One region of the Marinobacter sp. M-5 genome, then DNA from elsewhere that is predicted to be linked to it. Evidence: predicted binding sites of a transcription regulator. Region 1 holds the regulator's gene; each other region holds the start of a gene.

The links. The regulator sigma-54, encoded in region 1, starts transcription at its own class of promoters, with help from an activator protein. The targets are predictions, from matches to a motif close to ANTGGCATNNANNTTGCTNT.
Region 2: the regulator sigma-54 is predicted to act here: its motif matches at 5,649-5,668, upstream of R0125_RS10945 (circularly permuted type 2 ATP-grasp protein).
Region 3: the regulator sigma-54 is predicted to act here: its motif matches at 2,104-2,123, upstream of flgA (flagellar basal body P-ring formation chaperone FlgA).

Annotation. Positions count from the first base shown of each region.
Region 1 is NZ_JAWJEK010000001.1:910,866-918,274, reverse strand. It holds gene R0125_RS04220 (KpsF/GutQ family sugar-phosphate isomerase) at 1-603, shown strand, start outside; gene R0125_RS04215 (KdsC family phosphatase) at 614-1,171, shown strand; gene lptC (LPS export ABC transporter periplasmic protein LptC) at 1,185-1,802, shown strand; gene lptA (lipopolysaccharide transport periplasmic protein LptA) at 1,774-2,331, shown strand; gene lptB (LPS export ABC transporter ATP-binding protein) at 2,309-3,034, shown strand; gene R0125_RS04195 (RNA polymerase factor sigma-54) at 3,179-4,708, shown strand; gene hpf (ribosome hibernation promoting factor) at 4,794-5,102, shown strand; gene ptsN (PTS IIA-like nitrogen regulatory protein PtsN) at 5,202-5,672, shown strand; gene rapZ (RNase adapter RapZ) at 5,699-6,586, shown strand; gene R0125_RS04175 (HPr family phosphocarrier protein) at 6,593-6,862, shown strand; gene mgtE (magnesium transporter) at 6,957-7,409, shown strand, end outside.
Region 2 is NZ_JAWJEK010000002.1:336,744-344,152, forward strand. It holds gene R0125_RS10920 (hypothetical protein) at 1-1,505, opposite strand, end outside; gene R0125_RS10925 (YkvA family protein) at 1,878-2,297, shown strand; gene R0125_RS10930 (MotA/TolQ/ExbB proton channel family protein) at 2,371-3,141, shown strand; gene R0125_RS10935 (flagellar motor protein MotB) at 3,144-4,061, shown strand; gene R0125_RS10940 (ammonium transporter) at 4,278-5,486, shown strand; gene R0125_RS10945 (circularly permuted type 2 ATP-grasp protein) at 5,744-7,177, shown strand; gene R0125_RS10950 (alpha-E domain-containing protein) at 7,171-7,409, shown strand, end outside.
Region 3 is NZ_JAWJEK010000001.1:1,755,692-1,763,100, forward strand. It holds gene R0125_RS08045 (MFS transporter) at 1-270, opposite strand, end outside; gene R0125_RS08050 (protein-glutamate O-methyltransferase CheR) at 274-1,101, opposite strand; gene R0125_RS08055 (chemotaxis protein CheV) at 1,146-2,075, opposite strand; gene flgA (flagellar basal body P-ring formation chaperone FlgA) at 2,265-2,978, shown strand; gene flgM (flagellar biosynthesis anti-sigma factor FlgM) at 3,158-3,484, shown strand; gene R0125_RS08070 (flagella synthesis protein FlgN) at 3,492-3,962, shown strand; gene R0125_RS08075 (pilus assembly protein PilB) at 4,017-4,769, opposite strand; gene R0125_RS08080 (peptidylprolyl isomerase) at 4,985-5,629, shown strand; gene mnmC (bifunctional tRNA (5-methylaminomethyl-2-thiouridine)(34)-methyltransferase MnmD/FAD-dependent 5-carboxymethylaminomethyl-2-thiouridine(34) oxidoreductase MnmC) at 5,626-7,409, shown strand, end outside.

The sequences.
Region 1 (7,409 bases):
ACCGGCAACGCGGATTCCACTTTGGCCAAAGAGGCCGTAGCCAATCTCGATGTCAGTGTTGCACTGGAAGCTTGCCCGCTCGGCCTGGCGCCCACCTCCAGCACCACCGCCACCCTGGTCATGGGCGATGCCCTGGCCGTGGCGCTGCTGGAAGCGCGAGGCTTCAGCGCCGAGGACTTCGCCTTCTCACACCCCGGCGGCAGCCTCGGCCGGCGATTGTTACTGCGGGTTTCCGACATCATGCACACCGGCGACCGGATTCCACGGGTTACCGGCGACACAACCCTCAGCGGCGCCCTGCTCGAGATTTCCCGCAAAGGGCTGGGCATGACCACCATTGTGGATGAAGCCGGTGAACTGACCGGAGTATTTACCGACGGCGATCTGCGCCGGACGCTGGATAAATCCATCGACGTGCACACCACCCCCATCAGCGACGTGATGACCCACAACGGCAAAACCATTCAGGCCGATCACCTGGCCGCGGAAGCCCTGAACATCATGGAAGAGCTGAAAATCAACGCGCTGCCGGTCACCGATGCAGACGGCCACCTGGTCGGCGCCATCAATATGCACGACCTGCTGCGCGCAGGCGTCATCTGAGGTGCCTGGCATGTCCGAATCCCTGCGTCCACAATGGCCGGCAAGACTTCTGAAGAAAGCGGCCAACATTCGTCTGCTGGCACTCGACGTCGACGGCATCATGACCGACGGCAAGCTGTTTTTCAGTGCCAACGGCGATGAGCTCAAGGGCTTCAATATCCTGGACGGCCTCGGCCTCAAACAGGTGATGGCCGCCGGCATTACCGTGGCGGTGATCACCGGGCGCTCGTCCCCCCTGACCCTGAAGCGGATGACCGACCTGGGCATCCCGCACCTGATGCAGGGGCGCGAAGACAAGCAGATCGCACTGCAGGAACTGGCGGACACCCTGGGCATCGAAGCGGAGGCCATTGCGTATATGGGAGACGACCTGCCCGACCTGCCCGCCATTCGCTTCGCAGGCCTGGGCATTACCGTTCCCAACGGTTACTGGCTGGTACGGGAGCAGGCCGATGTGTGCACCCTGGCCGCCGGCGGCAGCGGCGCGGTAAGGGAAGCCTGTGACCTGCTGCTGACAGCCATCGGCGAGCTTGACAGCACCCTTGCGCCCTACACCCGGGCCCACTGAGGATAACGCTGGCATGAACCGCAATCTCGTCTCCACCATGATGCTTGCCAATCATCCACTGCTGCGGGGAGTTGCGCTTGCCTGTACGGTTGTGGCCCTGATTGCACTGATGTGGCAGAGTGACGAACCCGTTCAACCGATCGATGCGGCAGCCCTTCGTGGCCAGTCTGAACCCGACGGCTTCGTGGTCAACGGCCGATACCTGTCATTCGACGATACCGGCAAGCTGACCGCGCGCTTCGAAAGCCCGCGAATTGAACAGTTTGAAGCCGACAATCTGGCCACCATGGAGTCGCCACGGGCGCAACTGTTCACCGAAGGCGAGACCGAACCCTGGCGACTGAGCGCGAATTCAGGCGTTCTGCAGGACAACAACGACCTGCTGGAGCTGGAGGGGAACGTTCATGTCATTCGCAACACCGAAGGCGGCCGCCAGGTGACGCTGACCACCACGCGACTGACGCTGGATAACGGCAGCCGCACGGTCTTTACCGACGCACCGGTGGAGCTGACCGATGCCTTCAGCGTTACCCGGGCAATCGGCATGAAGGGCTGGCTGGATGACCGCATACTCGAACTCGACTCACAAGTGGAAGGACGCTATGAGCCTGGCCAACAAGCCAAACCGTAAACTCATCGCCACGCTGGCAGCGCTGCTGTTTGCCGGCTCCGCCGCGGCGTTCAATCTGGACTCCAATGTACCCATTACCGTCAACGCGGATAACGCCAGGCTCGACGACGGCAAGGGCATTGCCACCTACACCGGCGATGTGGTGATGACCCAGGGCGAGACCGAACTGACCGCAGACCGGGTGGTGCTCTACCGGGATGAGACCGGCCTGCAGCGCATCGAAGCCTCCGGCCAGCCTGCGCACTACCGGCAGGCTGCCACAGAGGGCCAGGGCAAGACCGATGCGAAAGCACTGAACATCACCTATTCGGCACCCGAAAGCCTGCTGACGTTTGAAAAAGAAGCGGTCATCGAGCAGAACGGCAACCTGTTCCGGGGCGACATCATTCATTATGATAGCGTCCAGCGAGTGGTCACCGCCGAAGGTGCCGCAAACGACAACAATGGCAGCGGCCGAGTGGAAATGGTAATTCAGCCGCGCAGCCGCCAGAACACACAGGATCCGGATGGCAGTTCTCAGGGCCAGTAACCTGGCGAAAAGTTACAAGCAGAAGAAAGTGGTCATTGACGTCTCCCTGGAGATCCGCAGCGGCGAGATCGTTGGATTGCTGGGCCCCAACGGCGCCGGAAAAACCACCTGCTTCTACATGATTGTCGGGCTGGTTCCGGCGGACCACGGCCGCATCACCATCGACAGCCAGGACATCACACCCCTGCCCATGCACGGCCGGGCCCGCAAGGGTATCGGCTATTTGCCCCAGGAAGCGTCGGTTTTCCGCAAGCTGACCGTGCGCGACAACATCATGGCGATTCTGGAAACCCGCAAGGACCTCAGCAAGGCCGACCGCGATGCCAAGCTGGAGGAACTGCTGGAAGAGTTCCACATTACCCACATTCGTGACAGCGTCGGCATGGCGCTGTCCGGCGGCGAGCGGCGTCGGGTGGAAATCGCCCGCGCGCTGGCCATGGAGCCGGCGTTCATTCTGCTGGACGAGCCCTTTGCCGGGGTCGACCCGATCTCGGTCAGCGACATCAAGCAGATCATCCGCCACCTGCGCGACAAGGGTATCGGCGTGCTGATTACCGATCACAACGTGCGGGAAACCCTCGACATCTGCGAAAATGCCTACATTGTTTCCGGCGGCCACATCATCGCCTCAGGCAATTCCAGCGAGATTCTCGCTAATCAACAGGTGAAAGAAGTGTACCTCGGCAATGAGTTCCGGCTCTGATGTCATACTGGCCCCAATTGTCATGAACAAGACAAGCAAGTACACTCGGCAAAGAACTTGCTTGTTCGGGCAAGTGACCAGCATACATAGAATTTTTTGCAACCAGACAAAAGGCCGGTGCGATCGGGTGACGGATTCTGAACCATGGTTATGAAAGCGTCATTACAGCTGAAAATGGGTCAGAGCCTGACCATGACGCCGCAATTGCAGCAGGCGATCAGGCTTCTGCAGCTGTCAACGCTGGACCTCCAACAGGAGATCCAGCAGGCACTGGACTCCAACCCCATGCTCGAGACTCCGGAGGACGACGACACCCCGGAGGCGAATGACGATGCACGGGATACCGAGGCCGAGCAGGTCCAGGTAGAGGAGACTGCGGCTGCAGCCGAATCCGCCAGTGACTGGGACGAATCCGAGAACGGTCCCGACTGGGCATCCGAGAACGACATTCCCGACAACATTCCGGACGACCTGCCTGTCGACACCGCCTGGGACGACATCTACCAGTCTGCCCCGGCTCCGGCCTCTCGTAACGACGACGAGAATGACAGCGATTTCGAAACCCGCAATTCTCCTGCGGAAACCCTCCAGGATCACCTGGATTGGCAACTGAATCTCACGCCTCTGAACGAGCGGGACCGGGCCATTGCCCATGCCCTGATGGATGCGGTAGATGAGCGTGGGTATCTGACCTCGCCCATTGAAGAGATTCACTCCGGGCTGCTGGACGAAACCGAAGACGACCCGCTGGAGCTCGACGAAGTCGAAGCGGTACTGCATCGCCTGCAGCACTTTGACCCACCCGGCGTATTTGCCCGTGATCTGCAGGAGTGCCTGCTGATTCAGCTCAACCAGCTGCCGCCCGAGACACCCTGGCTGTCGCAGGCGCGCCTGGTGATCACCCATTACATTAACCTGCTGGGCAATCGTGACTACGCGCAACTGCTGCGCCGCAGCCGCCTCAAGGAAGACCAGCTGCGGGATGTCCTGACACTGATCACCAGTCTGAACCCGCGCCCGGGAGATTCCGTGGATCGGGCAGAGCCGGATTACGTCATCCCCGATGTGATCGTCCGCAAGCACAATGAGCGCTGGCGCGTCGAGCTGAACCCGGAAATCGCGCCACGCATCCGCGTGAACGCCAGTTACGCCTCGCTGATCAAGCGCGCTGACAGCAGCGCCGACAACACCTACCTGCGCGACCAGCTGCAGGAAGCCAAGTGGTTCATCAAGAGTCTGCAAAGCCGCAACGAGACGCTGCTGAAAGTCGCCACGCGGATTGTGGAGCACCAACAGGGCTTCCTCGATCAGGGCGAGGAATTCATGAAGCCGCTGATTCTGTCCGACATCGCCCAGGCGGTGGAGATGCATGAGTCCACCATCTCGCGGGTCACCACCCAGAAGTACATGCATACCCCCCGCGGCATCTTCGAGCTGAAATACTTTTTCTCCAGCCACGTCAGCACCGACGAGGGCGGAGAGTGTTCCTCCACCGCAATCCGTGCCATGATCAAGAAGCTGATTGCGGCAGAAACTCCGAAAAAGCCATTGAGCGATAGTAAAATTGCAGCCATGCTAGGAGAACAGGGCATCAAGGTAGCCAGACGGACAGTAGCCAAATATCGTGAGGCGATGCACATTCCGCCATCCAACGAGAGAAAGCGGCTGGTTTGACCCGACAGGATCCGCCGGTGGGACATTCGCCGGCACACCGTCAGCCCCTCATCCGGGGCGGGCACGATGACAACAGGAGACGCCTATGCAACTCAACATTTCAGGCCACCATGTAGAATTGACTCCCTCCCTGAAAGAATACGTGTCAGGCAAATTTGAAAAGCTCGAGCGCCACTTCGATCACATCAGCAACTGCCAGGTCACACTGGAAGTTGAGAAGGTGCGCCAGCTTGCGGAGGCAACTCTCCATGTCATCGGTGGTGAGATTCACGCAAAGGCAGAGAGTGAGGATATGTACGCCGCTATTGATGCATTGGTCGATAAGCTGGACCGTCAGATCCTCAAGCACAAGGAAAAGAACGTTGATCGCATGCACGGTAACGGCGCTCGCTAGGGCACTGCTTTACCAGCACTCAACCTGATCGAGCTGCGGCATGACACACGTGCCGCAGCCTTTTTTTTACGGAAACCTTCACGGAACTAAAGTCGATCCATGAGCGACACGTCCCTGACTATCGAAACCATTCTTTCCCCGGAGCTGACCCTTTGCCGGGTGGCCGCGTCCAGCAAGAAGCGGGTTCTGGAATTTATTGCAGAGCTTGTGAACCAGCAGGACGCCACACTCAGCGAAACGCAGATCTTCAACAATCTGATTTCCCGGGAAAGGCTTGGCAGCACTGGTATCGGCGAGGGCATTGCCATCCCTCACTGTCGCCTGGAAGGGCTTGACCGGGTGATCGGTGTGCTCCTGACCCTGGAAGACGGGGTGAGTTTTGACGCCATCGACAATCAGCCGGTAGACCTGGTGTTTGCCCTCATCGTTCCCAAGGAGGCCACCAGCGAACACCTCGAACTGCTCAGCCAGCTGGCGGAGAAGTTCAATGACCGGAATTTCTGTGATCAACTGCGGCAGTGCAGCGATGCCCCGGCGCTCTTCAGCCGAATGACTCAAAGCAGCGACTGACCGCATTCCAGCAGAGGCAACAGGCAATGAAACTGATCATAGTCAGTGGCAGATCCGGCTCCGGGAAGAGCACGGCGTTACATGTCCTTGAGGACCTGAGCTTTTACTGCATCGACAACCTGCCCATCGGCCTGCTGTTTCCACTGACCACAGAGGCCACCAGCCACAGTACGTCACCGGGGCGGTTGCGAAAAATGGCCGTCAGTATCGACGCGCGCAATCTTGCCGGTGAGCTGTCGAATTTCGAGACCATCTACCGCCAGCTTCAGGAAACAGGCGTGACCGTTGAGATTATCTACCTCGACGCCGACGAACAATCCCTGCTTCAGCGCTTTCATGCCACCCGACGCAAGCATCCGTTGAGTGATGACAAAACATCGCTGCGGGAAGCGATTGGCAACGAGAAAAAGCTGCTGGAGCCGCTATCGAAACTGGCCGATCTCTACGTCGACACCACCGGCCTGTCCATGTACGAACTCAGGGATATGGTCAAGCAACGTATTGTTGGCCGCAAGGATCAGGAACTGGCACTGCTGTTCCAGTCGTTCGGGTTCAAGCACGGCGTGCCACTGGACTCGGATTATGTCTTTGACGTGCGCTGCCTGCCGAATCCCTACTGGGATACAAGCCTGCGGCAGTTTGTGGGCACTGACCAACCGGTTATTGATTTTCTCGAGAAAGAACCGCTGACCCGCAAAATGGTGGACGACCTCACCGGTTTTCTTGAGAACTGGCTACCCTCATTCGCAGACAGCAACCGCAGCTACATGACCATCTCCATCGGTTGCACCGGGGGCCAGCATCGTTCAGTGTACGTATGCGAGCAGATCGGCCGGTATTTCCGCACCCGGTACAACAACGTCCAGGTTCGACACAGCGAGCTGCCTCACCTGCAGAACCGCGAGCTAACCTGATCCATCATGATCCGCCGCACCGTCACCATCATCAATAAACTGGGCCTGCATGCGCGGGCCACCGCCAAGCTGGTCGCCACCGCGTCGACCTACCGGAGCACTGTGAGAATCAGCAGCAAGGGCCGGGAGGTGGACGCCAAGAACATCATGCAGGTGATGATGCTGGCGGCGAGCAAGGGGACCGAAGTGGAGCTGGTGGCAGAGGGCCCGGACGAAGAGGCTGCCATCGACGCACTGATCGAACTCATTAACGACTACTTTGGCGAGGGTGAGTAGCGCTCAGTCACCTGCGACATTCACCTACAACTCTTTCTCACCTGTGACGCCTAACTCCGCTATAATGCGAAGGTTTTCTGACTGTGGGTGATTCATGACCGATATTCTGGAAAAAAGCCAGGCCCGCCAGCGCCTTCGCTCTCTCAGCGAAGCGCTGGACAGTGGTGCGCTGAAACAGGTTGCCCGCATCCTGAATGGCGGCCTGAGCCCCAGCGATATCGCCCACCTGCTGGAATCATCGCCACCTCGCCAGCGTGCACTGCTGTGGAATCTGGTCGACAAGCAACTGGAAGGCGAGGTTCTCCAGTACCTCAATGACGACATCCGGGGCTACTTTCTCAGTCAGCTGAACGCCCAGGAACTGGCCGACATCATCGAGGATTTCGAATCCGACGATCTCGCCGACTTACTGCAGCAGCTGCCGGACACGGTTATCCAAGAAGTGCTGGATACCATGGACGAGCAGGACCGGCAACGGGTAGAGGAAGTACTCGCTTACCCGGAGGACACCGCCGGCGGCCTGATGAACACCGACACCATCACGGTG
Region 2 (7,409 bases), on a different contig from region 1:
GACACCTTTCCAAGGTAGTCCCGGATCGATGCTTCGAACTCGGCAAGCCCGGCCTCATCCAGCTCGAGCGAGGCATACAGCGTGTCGGCCTCCCACTCAGGATTGCGCTTCATCAAGCCGGATGCGAACGACAGGGCGACCAACGCATCGGCAAGATGAATGTTTCTGGACCTCAGATAGCAATGAACCCGGTCCGCGTCTTCGGTTTTCGACGACACCAGCAAATAGACCCCGCCCAGTTGGCTGCAGTTTTGGCCTGCAACCACAGGCAACAGCGCCTCCGACAGAGAATCATTTCTCTCGGTTCTCAGGCTGTACAGGATATCGCAGGCATCGCCCCAGTCTTCGTCCGGCTCAGTCAGCGCAGGCATTGCGTCACTGCTTCCGCGAAAGCTGGGGAAATCGGCTTTTGAGGCGAGCAGCGCGGCTTTCGCGCTTTTGTCGTTTGCCACTTTACGATCATTGGTCAGCAAGCATTCGATCAGGGTCCGAGTGTCTCCTGCCAGAGCCATCACCTGGAAAAACGGCGCCAGGCAGAGGGCGATCTCTCGAGACGTAAAGGGATAAGCGGCGCCGCTCTCGGTCAGCAGCGACCTCAGACCGTAACTCAGCAATCCCCGGGAATGCGCAGTTCTGGCAGGAAGGGACCATCCACGGTTGATCTGTTCAAGACCGGATCGGACCATCAGTCGCATCGGCGCAGTCATGGGCATATCGTCCATAATCACCGACAACCCGGCCAGGGCCACGTTGGTCTCCAGTCCGGAGGATTGCAGTTGCGCTACCAGGGCCTGATTACGGGGATGGGACGCGATGGATTGAGAAACCTCGTCACGCACTCTCAACAGCAGAAAATGAAGAACACAGCACAGAGTGTACCGCTTGTGAGAGTCGCCCCCGGATACAGGCGAAACGTTGAGCTGGTCCGAGGCATCATCGATACAGCCAGCCAGCGTCGAAACACCCGCAATTGGGACGTTGTCACCGGCAGCGTCAAACATGTCCCCGATACGACTGGATACGCTTCCGGCCGGGTTCAGTAACAAGACCAGATCCGGTGCCTGCTGGCCGGTGTGATTGCGGATCAGGGACTCAGCCTGCGACTCAAGTGAGCCCAACACCACATTGACCTCAGCGCCTGACCGCCAGGCCCCGAGATCGCCCCGGGAGGTCGTCACCACGTCTCTGGTGCGCCCCATTGCCTGCACGAGCAACTGAATGCCACGCTGAAAGCAGGCGGCACTCAGAATCACTTCGGATGACGCTTTGCCGACGACAAGAATTCGCTGCCCATTAAGAACGATGTGCGCAAGCATGGACGCCAGTTTCTGGAATTCCGCCGTCGCCAATTCGCTGGCAATGGTCTCAACGCCCTGCAAATCCGGAAAAGTGGCGCCCCTTGCGTCGAAGATTCCATCTTTGACCGCGTCGAGTTCACCGGATGAGTCTGATTTGCGTACTCTGAGGTGACGATCAATGTTTGCGGTGATCACAGTATCCGGCATGCGGTGTCCCCATCGTTAGGACGATCGTTATTTTTGGACCTTTGGCTGACTGCCTCGAGCTGCTCAACGCCACTTTGCGGCTTGATTGCGCCCTTGCTAGCATCTACAGCGAGGGTATCGGGTACGCGGCGCTGTTTACCGGTATATGCACAACATCTTTTTGTAGTATGGGCGGGTTTATTCTGTATTTTCAAAAAAACCGCTGCCTCTGCAGGCAGCGGTTAATAGCTTGACGGAAGCTTAAGGTTTACAGCCAAAAGACACTTCAACCCAACCGGCAAATACAGTACCCGCGTTGGTAAAGTGAGTATTGTACGATAACCTTAATTAGTCAAACGGATATCAACACTCAACCAGCAGGGACTCGAAATCATGGCAGTCTTCAATGAAAGAAAAGCGGAGGGTCAGCTGACCGCCGAAGCCAAAAAGATTCGCCCCGAGAATCTTGAAGCGCTGCTGGCCAAACAACGCGCCATCGAAGACAAGGTAAAAGGCAGCGGCAAGCTCAACCGTTTCAAGTCAGACATCAAGCTGATGTTTGACATGATCCGGGATTACTGGAACGGCAGCTATCGAGACGTGCCCTGGAAAAGCATTGCGGCGATCGCCGGGGCGCTGGTGTATGTTCTGAATCCGTTGGACCTCATCCCTGACCTGCTCATCGGCATAGGCTTCCTTGATGACGCTGGTGTGGTTGCTTTGTGCCTGAAACTCGTTGAAACAGATCTGTTCCGCTACGCCGCCTGGAAGGAGCAACAGCGAGAGGTCACAGATTCGCATCCGACGAATTGATTAAGTTCTGGCCGGGGAGTAATCTCAGCCCCTTGCCTCGGCCTTGCCCTCTTCCAACCGCTCTGGAGTCACTGTGGATTTCGCCACTCTTATCGGTCTTGTTGGTGCGTTGCTGCTGATCGCCACGGCAGTGATTGTGGGTGTATCGCCCACCGTATTCATCAACCCGGCGTCTCTGCTCATCGTTGTCGGAGGCACCCTGTTGGTGGTTCTGGCCAAATTCAGCTTTGTCCAGTTTTTCGGCGCTTTCCGAGCCGCCGCAAGAGCATTCAAGTTCAGGCTGCCCGCAACCCAATCGAGCATTGAAGAGCTGGTAGAGATCAGTAATGTCGCCCGGAAGGAGGGCGTGCTCGGCCTTGAAGGGCGCGAGACAAGCAGCCCGTTTCTGAGCCAGGGCATCCAGATGCTGGTGGACGGTCGTGATGGTGCCACTATCAAGCAGATTCTCAACAAGGAACGCCTGATGACGCTGGACCATAACCGGTCAGGCGCCAAGGTATTTACCGCCATGGCGGACGTTGCGCCCGCCATGGGCATGATCGGTACGCTGATCGGTCTGGTTCAGATGCTGTCGAATATGGAAGACCCCAAGTCCATCGGTCCTGCCATGGCTGTCGCGCTGCTGACCACATTATACGGCGCCATGATTGCGACGATGATCGCCACACCCATTGCAGACAAGCTGTCACTGCGCATGACCGAGGAGGCTCGGCTGCAATCGCTCTATACGGACGCCCTGGTTGCCATTCAGGAAGGCACCAACCCCCGGATTATTGAGCAGATGCTGTCCAGCTACCTGCCACCCAAAGAACGCGAAAGAGCCGCCGAATCCGAGGGTGCCTGACCATGGATGAACTGCCAGAGGAGGAGAAGCCGGGAATTCCGGCCTGGGTTGTCACCTTTGCCGATCTGATGTCCCTGCTTATGTGCTTCTTTGTGCTGCTACTCTCTTTTTCCGAGATTGATGCCCAGAAATTCAAGCAGATCGCCGGTGAGCTTTCCAAGGCGTTCGGTGTGCAGCGGGAGGTACCCGCGCTGGAAATCCCTCAGGGCACGAGTCCCATTTTCGACCGGTTTTCCCCCGCTCCGCCAGAGCCGACGGTGCTTGACGAGGTCAAACAGATCACAACCGATCAGAAGCCGGAACTCCAGACCCTGACAAGCCCGACGGACCAGGCGGTGGAGGCGGCGATTGAAGACCGGATGAAGGAGACCGTAGACCGGATTCTGCAAGTGTTGGAACCTGCCATCATCGATGGCCGCATCAATGTCAGCCAGGACCAGCGCCGTATTGTCATTCGCGTGGAGGAAAAAGGCTCGTTTCCATCCGGTTCTGCTCAGTTGACCTGGGAGTTTGAGGGGCTGCTGCTGGACATGGCAAAGATCCTCGCGGATATTCCCGGCAAACTGACCATTGAGGGTCACACCGATGACGTTCCCATTCGCACGGAGCGTTTTTACAGCAACTGGGACCTCTCAGCGGCCAGAGCCGCGGCCGTTGCCAACGTGCTGCTGGCACAGAATTATGTTGAGCCGGCGCGGATCGCCGTAACCGGCCTGGCCGATACAGAACCCAGGGTGCCGAACACCTCCGCAGACAACCGCGCCAGCAACCGTCGGGTCGAAATCATCATCGATCTCTCCGAGCCCATGCAGGAGCAGGAAATTCGCCTGAGGGAGCTCATCCGCTCGGAATCCGCAGGCCCTGACACCGCCCTCGACATCGAGTCCGACAGCACCTCACCCGAGACCTTGAACTGGTAACCAAGCCAATCCATTTTGGTGCGATTACGCCTTAAGCGCACCTTCGTAGTGCGCTTTCATCGGATAATGTGCGCTTAACGATGGCACTTTATCCCGCAACCACCCCTCCGCCCTCAAAATGCATTGTTTTGGAACACCTCTTGCTTGCTGTGCACTCCATTCATGCACACGTTGCCCGACAAACGGCAGCCAATTCATCTATCAGGAGCAAAACCCGTGGACATCACGAGTGCAGTACAAACCCTGACCGACAGCTCCAACACGCTGTTCATTCTGATCGGTGCCATCATGGTACTGGCCATGCACGCCGGCTTCGCCTTTCTGGAAGTGGGCACGGTGCGCCACAAGAACCAGGTAAACGCCCTGGTGAAGATCATGACCGACTTCGGCGTGTCCGCCGTGGCCTATTTCTTTGTCGGTTACTACATTGCCTACGGCAGCCACTTCATGGCCGGCGCCGCTGAACTGACCGCCGCCAACGGCTACGATCTGGTCAAATTCTTCTTCCTGATGACCTTTGCCGCCGCCATCCCCGCCATTGTGTCCGGCGGCATTGCCGAGCGGGCAAAGTTCTACCCGATGCTGATCGCGTCGGCGTTAATCGTGGCGTTTGTGTACCCGTTTTTCGAGGGCATGATCTGGAATGGCAACTACGGCTTCCAGGCCTGGCTTGAGAGCCAGTTTGGTGCAAGTTTCCATGACTTTGCCGGCTCTGTTGTGGTGCACGCTGTGGGTGGCTGGATCGCTCTGGCGGCGGTTCTGCTGCTGGGTGCCCGAAACGGGCGCTATCGCAATGGCCGGGTGGTGGCCTTTGCCCCCTCCAACATTCCGTTTCTGGCCCTCGGTGCCTGGATTCTGACCGTGGGCTGGTTCGGCTTTAACGTGATGTCAGCGCAAACCCTCGACGGCATCAGCGGCCTGGTCGCCGTAAACAGTCTGATGGCCATGGTCGGTGGTGTGCTGGTCGCCATGCTGGCTGGCCGCAAAGACCCGGGCTTCATCCATAACGGCCCACTGGCCGGCCTGGTCGCTGTGTGCGCGGGCTCGGACTTGATGCACCCCGTTGGTGCGCTGATCACCGGCGGCATTGCCGGTGCCATCTTCGTTTACCTGTTCGAATGGGCCCAGGCCAAAATCGAACGCCTGGACGATGTACTGGGTGTGTGGCCACTGCACGGGGTGTGCGGCGTGTGGGGCGCTATCGCGGCCGGCATCTTTGGCCAGGAAGCCCTCGGGGGTCTTGGTGGCGTCAGCCTGATGTCTCAGATTGTCGGCTCTGTTGCCGGTGTACTGGTGGCGTTCGTGGGCGGCCTGATCGTCTACGGCATCGTCAAAGCCCTCTCCGGCCTGCGCCTGAGCGAGGAAGAAGAATTCAACGGGGCGGATGTCAGCATCCACAAGATTGGCTCTACCTCACAGGAATAAACCGTAAGTGCCAGCCGCGCAAACAGCGGCTGGCACTCCACCGCTTCACCCTCCACTTTCCCTGTGAACTCACCTTCCCCTTCCCCCGGAATTGACACTGCCCTCCCCCTGACCTTTGCTTAATCCGAGCCTTCCGGCCAGAAACTTTACACTTTCAACCAGGATGGCCTGCCTTTTGCTGTTTCTTTTATAACGGAACAGCTGGATATCGACTCTTCACATCCGGTGAGGGGCGTGTTCAGGAGAGGTTCATGGTTATGCTGATTCAAACCCCGCCCGAGGGTATCTACGACGAGCTGTTCGACGAGAATAACCGGGTACGCCCAAGCTGCCGGGTACTGGAAAACTGGCTCATGCAGTCGGAAGAAGCCATGCTGGCCGAAAAGCGCCGTGAGGCGGATGTCCTCTTTCAGCGCCTGGGCATCACCTTCAACGTGTATGGCGAAGATCAGGGTGCTGACCGGTTGATCCCCTTCGACCTGATCCCGAGGGTGATCTCCGCCAGCGACTGGCAGCGCCTGCAAGCCGGACTGCGCCAGAGGGTTCAGGCGCTGAACCGGTTCCTGTTCGACATTTACCACGATTTCGATATTATCCGTGCCGGGGTGATCAGCGCCGAGCAGGTCTTCGCCAATCCCCAATACCAGCCCGGCATGCAGAACCTGAAGCTGCCCCGCAATCTGTACTCCCACATTGCTGGCATTGACCTGATCCGCCATAGCGACGGCGACTTCTACGTGCTGGAAGACAACCTGCGGTGCCCCAGCGGTGTGTCTTACATGCTGGAAAATCGCCGCATGATGATGCGCCTGTTCCCCGAGCTGTTCGCACAGGCGCCGGTTGCGCCGGTGGAGCAATACCCGGCACTGCTTGGTGAAACCTTGCGCGCCGCCTCCCTGAAACCCGACCCCACAGTGGTCGTACTCACCCCGGGCCGCTTCAACAGCGCCTACTTCGAACACGCGTTCCTGGCCCGGCAAATGGGTATTGAACTGGTGGAAGGGGCGGACCTGTTCGTTCGCCAGAACCGGGTCTACATGAAAACCACCGTGGGGCCCCAGCAGGTGGATGTGATCTACCGCCGGGTCGACGACGACTTCCTCGACCCGTTGGCCGGCAACCCCGACTCCATGCTCGGCGTACCGGGGCTCTATGCCGCCTACCGCACCGGCAATGTGGTGTTGGCCAACGCCATGGGCACCGGCGTTGCCGACGACAAGGCCATCTACCCCTTTGTCCCGGACATGATCCGCTTCTATCTGGGCGAAGAGCCAATCCTGAAAAACGTACCCACCTGGCAGGGCAGGAAACCCAAGGATCTCAGTTACATCCTCGACAATCTCGCGGATCTGGTGGTCAAGGAAACTCAGGGGGCCGGCGGTTATGGCATGCTCATCGGACCTATGGCCAGCAAGAAAGAGCTCAGCCACTTCCGTTCGCTATTGAAAGCCCGGCCCGACAACTACATCGCCCAACCCACGCTGAGCCTGTCTACCTGCCCCACCTTCGTTGATCAGGGCGTGGCGCCCCGGCATCTCGACCTGCGCCCGTTCGTGCTCTCTGGCAAAAAGGTGCAAATGGTACCGGGGGGGCTTACCCGAGTGGCGCTGAAAGAAGGCTCACTGATTGTAAATTCGTCCCAGGGGGGTGGCACCAAAGACACCTGGGTACTGGAGGACGACCCATGCTGAGCCGTGCCGCATCAAGTCTGTTCTGGATGGCCCGCTACCTGGAACGAGCCGAAACCCAGGCCCGCCTGCTGGATGTCAGCCTCACCATGGCACTCATCGATGTGCCAGAAGATCGCGAAGAGCAGCTCTCGGTACCCTTGCTGGTCACCGGCACCCAGGCGGTGTTTCAGGAATTGTACAAGGAGACCACCCCCCAGAACTTGATCGACTTCCTGCTGCTGGACGATCGCCA
Region 3 (7,409 bases), 840 kb from region 1:
CCAGGACGCCAGGGTACCGAGCAACCCCGTCAGAATGCCCATAACCGCTCCCAGCAGCATTACCTGCTTGCGGCCAACGCGTTCCATGAGCCAGGTAGCGGGTTTGATCGCCAGCACGGTGCCGACCACAACGAGGCCGACCGGCAGCGTCGCGTACTCGATCGACGGGGCCAACAGCCGCCCCTGAATACTCCCGATGAAAACGACGAAAGGCGCAGTGCACATCGCCAGCGCTTGAGCGGCCACCAGTACCCAGACATTCAGAGGCATGGCTTATTTCTTCCTGTAAATGATTCCCGGGTGGCATTGCACCATTTCGTAGAGATGCGGCAGGCCATTCAATGACTCGGACGCACCGAGAATCAGATAGCCGCCAGGATTCAGGGTGGCGTGGATGCGAGTGAGGATGTCTTTCTTCAGTTCCGCCGAGAAGTAGATCAGCACGTTCCGGCACAGCACAACGTCAAACTTCCCCAGCATGTACCGCTCAAGCAGGTTCAGTTCCTTGAACTCGACCATGCTCTTGATCTGGGGCCGGATCTGCCATCCACCACTGGGAGAAGGCGTAAAAAACTGCTTCTGCCGCTCGGTAGACAACCCGCGTCCGATCGCGATCATCTCGTATTCGCCCTTGCGGGCCACCTCCAGAACGCTTTTGGATATGTCGGTGGCGGTGATTTTCACATCCCTGAGCTTCCCCGGTCGCTGCCGCCGGAACTCTTCAATGATCATTGCAACCGAATAGGGCTCCTGCCCCGTTGAGCTTGCGGCAGACCACATTCTGAGGGGCTGGAGCGACTGACGCTCGGCGAATTCCGGAAGCAGTTTGTCCTGAAGGATGCGGAAGGGATGGTTGTCACGAAACCAGAGCGTTTCATTAGTGGTCATCGCATCAATGACCACTTCCCGCAGGTTGCTGCGGCCGGACCGTTTCAGCCGGTCCAGCAATTCACCCAGGGTCGTGAGCTGGTTTTCCTCGAGAATTCGGCGCAGGCGGCTTTTCACCAGATACTGCTTGTTCTCACCAAGCAATATGCCGCACGCATCCTGCAGGAACGTTTTAAAGGCCTCATATTCCTGTGGCGTAATGTCCGCTTTCATTGAATCTCTGCGTCAGGTGAAACAAAGGACGTCAGGGGCACAATCTATTCCCTGTCGATGATCTCCATCACTTTCTCTGCCAGCTCATCAGCACTGAACTTGGCCATGAACACATCTGCACCCACCTTCTGTACCATCGCGGTGTTGAAGACTCCACTGAGTGAGGTATGGAGCATGATAAAGATATCCTGGATGGCCGGATCACTCTTACAACGGGTCACCAGGGTGTAGCCATCCATTTCCGGCATTTCGACATCCGAAATCATCAACGACAGGTGGTCGCTGGCTTTTGATCCGTCCGCGGTGATCTGCTTCAGATAATCCAGTGCCTGCTTACCGTCATCACGGGTGATTACCTCCATGCCGATGGCTGTCAGGCAGCGCTCGATCTGCCGGCGGGCCACCGAGGAATCGTCTACCACCAACACCGGAAGATGCCCGGCAACCCGTTGCGCGCTTCTGGTACGAATTTCTTCGGACACATCATCCTTCAGCGGAGAAACTTCTGCAAGAATCTTTTCTACGTCAATGATTTCTACTAGTTTGTCGTCAACTTTCGTGACGGCGGTCAGGTAAATCTCCGTGCCGGCGCCCTTCGGTGGTGGGAGCATGTCTTCCCAATTCATGTTTATAATCCGGTCTACGCCTGCCACCACGAAGCCCTGAATTTTACGATTGTATTCCGTGATGATCACGAAGCTGGTGGCCAGCTCCTCCTGCGGGATACCCGGCATCCGTATCGACATGGCCAGATCAATGATGGGAATGGTTTCACCACGGATATGGGCAACGCCCCGCACCATGCTGCGGCTGTTGGGAATCGACGACAACCTGGGGCATTGCAACACTTCCTTGACCTTGAAAACGTTGATGCCGTACATCTGCCGGCCACGAAGGCGGAACAGCAGCAGCTCCAGGCGATTCTGCCCTACCAGCTGCGTCCGCTGATTAACACTATCGAGTACCCCTGCCATTGCGTCTCTCCCGAAACTGCCACTTGATACCGGCATGTATTTTGCTGATTTTTTGTCATTGCCGGTCTAAACGCCAAGGATCGCCGGTTTTTTGACTCGCTAAATACGATTAACGGCAGCCAGCCGGAATCCTGAAGGACGGGCCGGTTTTTTGCCTCAATACCGATAGCATAGGACAAACTACTGCTTATGCGCACCACGATTTTTGTCGCAACGTTGGCCATGGCAATGCTGGCTTCAGCGTCACCCGAACTGCAGGCGGCCAACACCACGGCCGCCCAGATCAAGCGCGCCGCGAACGGCTTTCTGAACGCGTTCAGCGCTGAACAGGAAAAGCGTGGCTTTGCTGTGGCCTACAAAACCGGTCGGCTGGACAGCCGGCTGGCCCTCGCTACCTGCAACAGGCCACTGGCGGTCAGTTTCAGCAGTGACGTGTGGAAAACTACACAGCCAACCCTTCAGGTCGCCTGCAGCGGTGATCGCCCCTGGCGGATGTTTCTGAACACCACGGTCACCATCGACGGTGATGGCCTCGTCGCTGCGCGCCCTCTGGCGCGAGGCGAAAAAGTGACAAGCGGCCTGATTAAAGCCGAGCGGGTCACCGTCAATGCAACGCGCCGCGGCGTTATTACCGATCCGGATCAGCTTGTCGGGATGGAAATGCGGCGCGGAGTGAACACCGGCACACTCATGACGCCGGACCTTCTCTCCGCTCCTGCGGCTGTCGCACGGGGTGACCATGTTATGATCACCGCCCGAAGCGGCAATTTTTCAGTGAACTCCCGGGGCAAGGCCCTCGCGGACGCCAGCGTCGGCGACCAGGTTCTGGTAGAGAACCTGTCATCGTCACGCACCGTAAAAGCCCGGGTTACAGCGCCGGGCCAGGTCGAAATACCTATGTGATCAGCGGAGGGCCTTTTCCGCAAGCGGCAAGACCTTGCCGACGGTAAAGCCGCACACTAACGAAAATTCTTTTGTCAGCGCAAAAAAAATCCTAAAGTTTTGCAACGGGCCGCCGATACGCAAGTATAAAATTCGCGAATGCTGTCGTTGGACAGCTAACAAGGTAAGCAGGTACCGATATGTCAGTTGACTTTAATGGAATTGGCCCCGGCCAGGTCAACACCCAGAGAACCACGGCCGACAAGTCTGCCTCCACGCAGAACACCCAGCCAGCATCGCCTGAACAGGCGAAGGGGCAGGCATCGGACGCTCGCGGTGAGAACGTGAATCTGAGCAGTCAGGCGAAGAACCTGAAGCAGTTGGAGCAGAAGCTCGGTGATTACCCCGAGATGGATGACGACCGCATCGAACAGATTCGTGCAGCCCTGGCTGACGGCTCTTACAAGATTGACGCTGAAAAGCTGGCCCAGAAAATGCTTGAGATGGATGAAAGCATTTTCGGGTGAGTAAATCATGGCCGCAATCGATGAACTGAAAGACCTTCTGTCTCAGGATATCCGCCAGCTTCAGAACCTGGCGGAACTGCTGGAGCAGGAGCAAACCTGCCTTTCAACCACAGACATGCCATCTCTCCAATCCCTGACCGGGGAAAAGAACGCGATCCTGCAAGCGATACGTGATCGCGCCAAGCAGAAGATCCATCACCTGGTAGCGATGGGCTACCGGCCTGAAAGCGGCGCACCATCCCGTTTTATCCGCAGTGCCGGGTTGACGGAGCTGGCTACCCTGTGGGCGGAAGCCAATGAACGCCTGACCTTTTGCCAGGAACTCAACCAGAACAACGGCCGCGTCATCAGCCACCTGCAAAAACGCCTGACCCGGCTGACCGACATTTTCCGGGGAGCCAGCAGCCAACAGAAGCTCTATGGCTCCCATGGGGAACAGACCGGCCTGTCTGACCGGACCATTCTCGCCAGCGCCTGATCACACTTTGATCAGCCGCAACAGACGCGGCGCCGGTTGAAGGTGTCGTGTCGGTCAGCGGGTGTAGATGGTCATCCGAGAATCCGGATGAAAGCGGATGTCGTTAATACTGACGTTTCCAAAGGCCGGCGTTTGCCCACCGCTGACGCGGATGTTGTCCATGCGGATCTGCTTTATCCGTTCCGGGAATGCGAGCACGAGACCGCCATCGCTGCGCACCTGATAGCGCGGCGTGTCCTTGCGGTAATGCACGCCGGTAATGGTCAGGTCCGAATCCAGGAAATTGAGAACCGGCACAAAAATGTTTGCGGTCAGCCGTATGCCTTCAATGACATCCACACCCTCAGCCAGGTTCTTGCCCTTTACCTCGTCCACGGCCCCCGGCATACGTGACACGGATTCAATGCGCTGCAGCAATGTGGGATCGCCCTGCCCGGCAATCGCGGCCAGTTCGACATCGTCCAGTGCCGACAGCCCAGGCTGGGCATAGAGCTCCCCCGGCCCTTGTTCACTCGCGGACGCCGTCTCGCTTCCGCTGTAGGCGGCAAAGCTGACCAGAGGCTGGAATGGTAACGTCACCATGGTAAACAGCGCCGCGGCATTGCGGTATCGGGACTGGTGCTTGAGAACCCGCTGCAGCTCCCGCTCGCTGATCCAGCCTGCCTGCACCAGCACCTCACCAAGACGCTGCCCGGTGTCGCGCTGCAAGCGCAGACCATTTTCCAATTGGCCCTCAGAGAGGTATCCGCGATTGACCAGCAGCAGACCAAGCCGTGATTTTTCCTCAAAACCCTGACGGATTCTCACCATGTTCCCCCAATCCGTTGTATCGATAACCGTACAGCCCGGCTCAGTGACGTGTGTTGTACAACAATCTGATAATAGGTTAGACGATGACCCCGATCTGCGCATAGGGAATCGCCGTAATACCTTCTAATTCTGCTAACATCCACACAAACCCTTCAAACGCCTGCATTATTGCAGGGATGACTGACGGAGCTCACACGGTGCACCCGACTCAAATGACAAATACGGTAAAACCCACAGTTTCTGTGATTCAGGCCCTCCTGTTGTTGCTCGCTTCTACAATTCTGCCCGCGATGGCGGCGGCTGAAGAAACCATCAGCGCCAACGAGAATCTGCCGCTGGTACGAATGGAAACCAGCGAGGGTGTGATTGAACTGATGCTGCGCCCCGACGTCGCCCCGGAAACCGTGCGGAATTTTATCGAGTACGCTGAAAGTGGCTTTTACAACGGCACCATCTTTCACCGGGTCATACCCGGTTTCATGATTCAGGGTGGCGGCTTTGACAAGAATCTTGGTCGCAAAAACACTGGCCAGTCGATTCGGAACGAAGGCAGCCCGACCCTGAAAAACCTCAGGGGCACCATCGCCATGGCACGCACCGGACAGCCACACTCCGCGACATCCCAGTTTTTCATCAACGTGGTGGATAACGGCTACCTCAATACCACCGACAATCCCAGAAAATGGGGATACGCGGTGTTCGGCAAGGTCACCGGGGGTCTCGGTGTGGTTGACGCCATCGCCGGCGCCCGGACCGGATATTCCGGCGGCATGGCGGATGTTCCCCGCGACCCCATCGTGATTGAGCGGGTTTCGGTCATCCGCGGAGCTCAACAAGATGGCCAAACCGCCGACTGATGAACTCGCCGAAACTACCTTCGCTGGAGCCGGCGGAGATTGATTGGCAGGACGGTGTGCCTGAGTCCCGGGCTTTTGGCGATGTCTATTTCAACCGTGGCAACGGTCTGGCAGAAGCCCGATACATCTTCATCACGCATAATCGACTGAACGAGCGGTTCGCCAATCTCAGGAACCGCTCGTCATTCGTCATTGGTGAAAGCGGCTTCGGCACCGGCCTGAGTTTCCTCGCCGCCTGGCAAGCGTTCAGGGCGCATTGCCCCGCACCCGGTGCACGCCTGCATTTCGTATCGGTGGAGCGCTACCCGTTGAGCCGGCAAGACCTGCAGCGGGCCCTGAGCCTGTGGCCGGAGCTTGCGGAACTGTCCGATCAACTGGTGGCACATTACCCGCCGCTGATCACCGGCGTTCATCGCATCCTGCTCGATCACGGCCGTGTCAGGCTCACCCTCTACCTCGGTGATGTGACGGATGGCTGGCGCGAGCTGGACTTCCAGGCGGACGCCTGGTTTCTGGACGGATTCGCGCCGGCCATCAACCCGGAGATGTGGCTGGAAGACACCATGCACCTTGTCCGCCAGCACAGCAAACCCGGAGCGACGCTGGCGACTTTCACGTCGGTGGGCAGCGTTCGCCGCGCGCTGACTGCGTGTGGATTCAGGATGACTAAAACCGCCGGCTTCGGGCGCAAGCGGGAGATGCTGCATGGCGAACTTGCAGACCGCCCGGCTATTGCAGCGTCTTCGCTGGCGCCCCCTCCCCGATCTGTTGCCATTATCGGAGCCGGCATCGCAGGCTGCTTGCTGGCGGCCAATCTTGCGTCAAGGGGAGTGAGCGTCACGCTCATCGACCGCGCATCCGGCCCCGGTGCAGCGGCGTCCGGCAACCTGCAGGGCGCCCTGTATGTGAAACTCGGGGTGGAATTCAACGCCCAGACCCAACTCGCGCTCTCTGCGCTACTGTTCAGCCAGCGATATTACGAGCCGTTCCGGGGCGATGGCTGGCACCCTACCGGGCTTTTCCAGATGGCCTTTGGCCCACAGGAGCATGAGCGCCAGCAGCGTTTCACCCTTCGCAACGACTACCCACCGGAGGTGGTGCAGCCTGTGTCTGCCGAGCGGGCCAGCAAACTCTGTGGTCTCAACGTCGCCGACGGCGGTCTCTGGTTTGCTCACAGCGGCTGGCTGCAACCGGCGTTGCTGTGCCAGCATTTAAGCCAGCATCCAGGAATCCAGCACCTTTTTTCCAGCGAAGTGAGCCATCTTGAGCGCAACGACGATGGCTGGCGAGTCCTGGCCGGCGATCAGATCCAGCAGGCGGACCGGGTCGTCATCTGCGGGGGCCACGAAACGCCGGCGCTCATTCCTCTGGATCCTCAACAGGGCATGTTCCGCCTGAAGCCCATCCGGGGTCAGGTAAGCCACCTGCCGGCGTCCATCATAAATTCCCCAGGAGCGGTAATCTGCGGGCCGCGTTACATCAATCCCGCCAGCAACGGGGTCGCAGTAACGGGGGCCACCTTCGACCTGCACGATCTCTCGCCGGCGGAGAGCGCCGCCAGCCACCGTGAGAATGTAGCCGAATTGACGGCCATGCTCCCGGGCATCTGGCAGCACGAACCCATGGATGGCGGGCAGCTGGCAGGGCGAGTCGGCTTTCGCTGCACAACTCATGACTATCAGCCGGTCGCAGGAGAACTGTCAGGAATAGCAGACATCGACTTGGGACACCTGTTTCTTTTGACCGGTTTCGGCAGTAAAGGACTGACCTATTCTCCCCT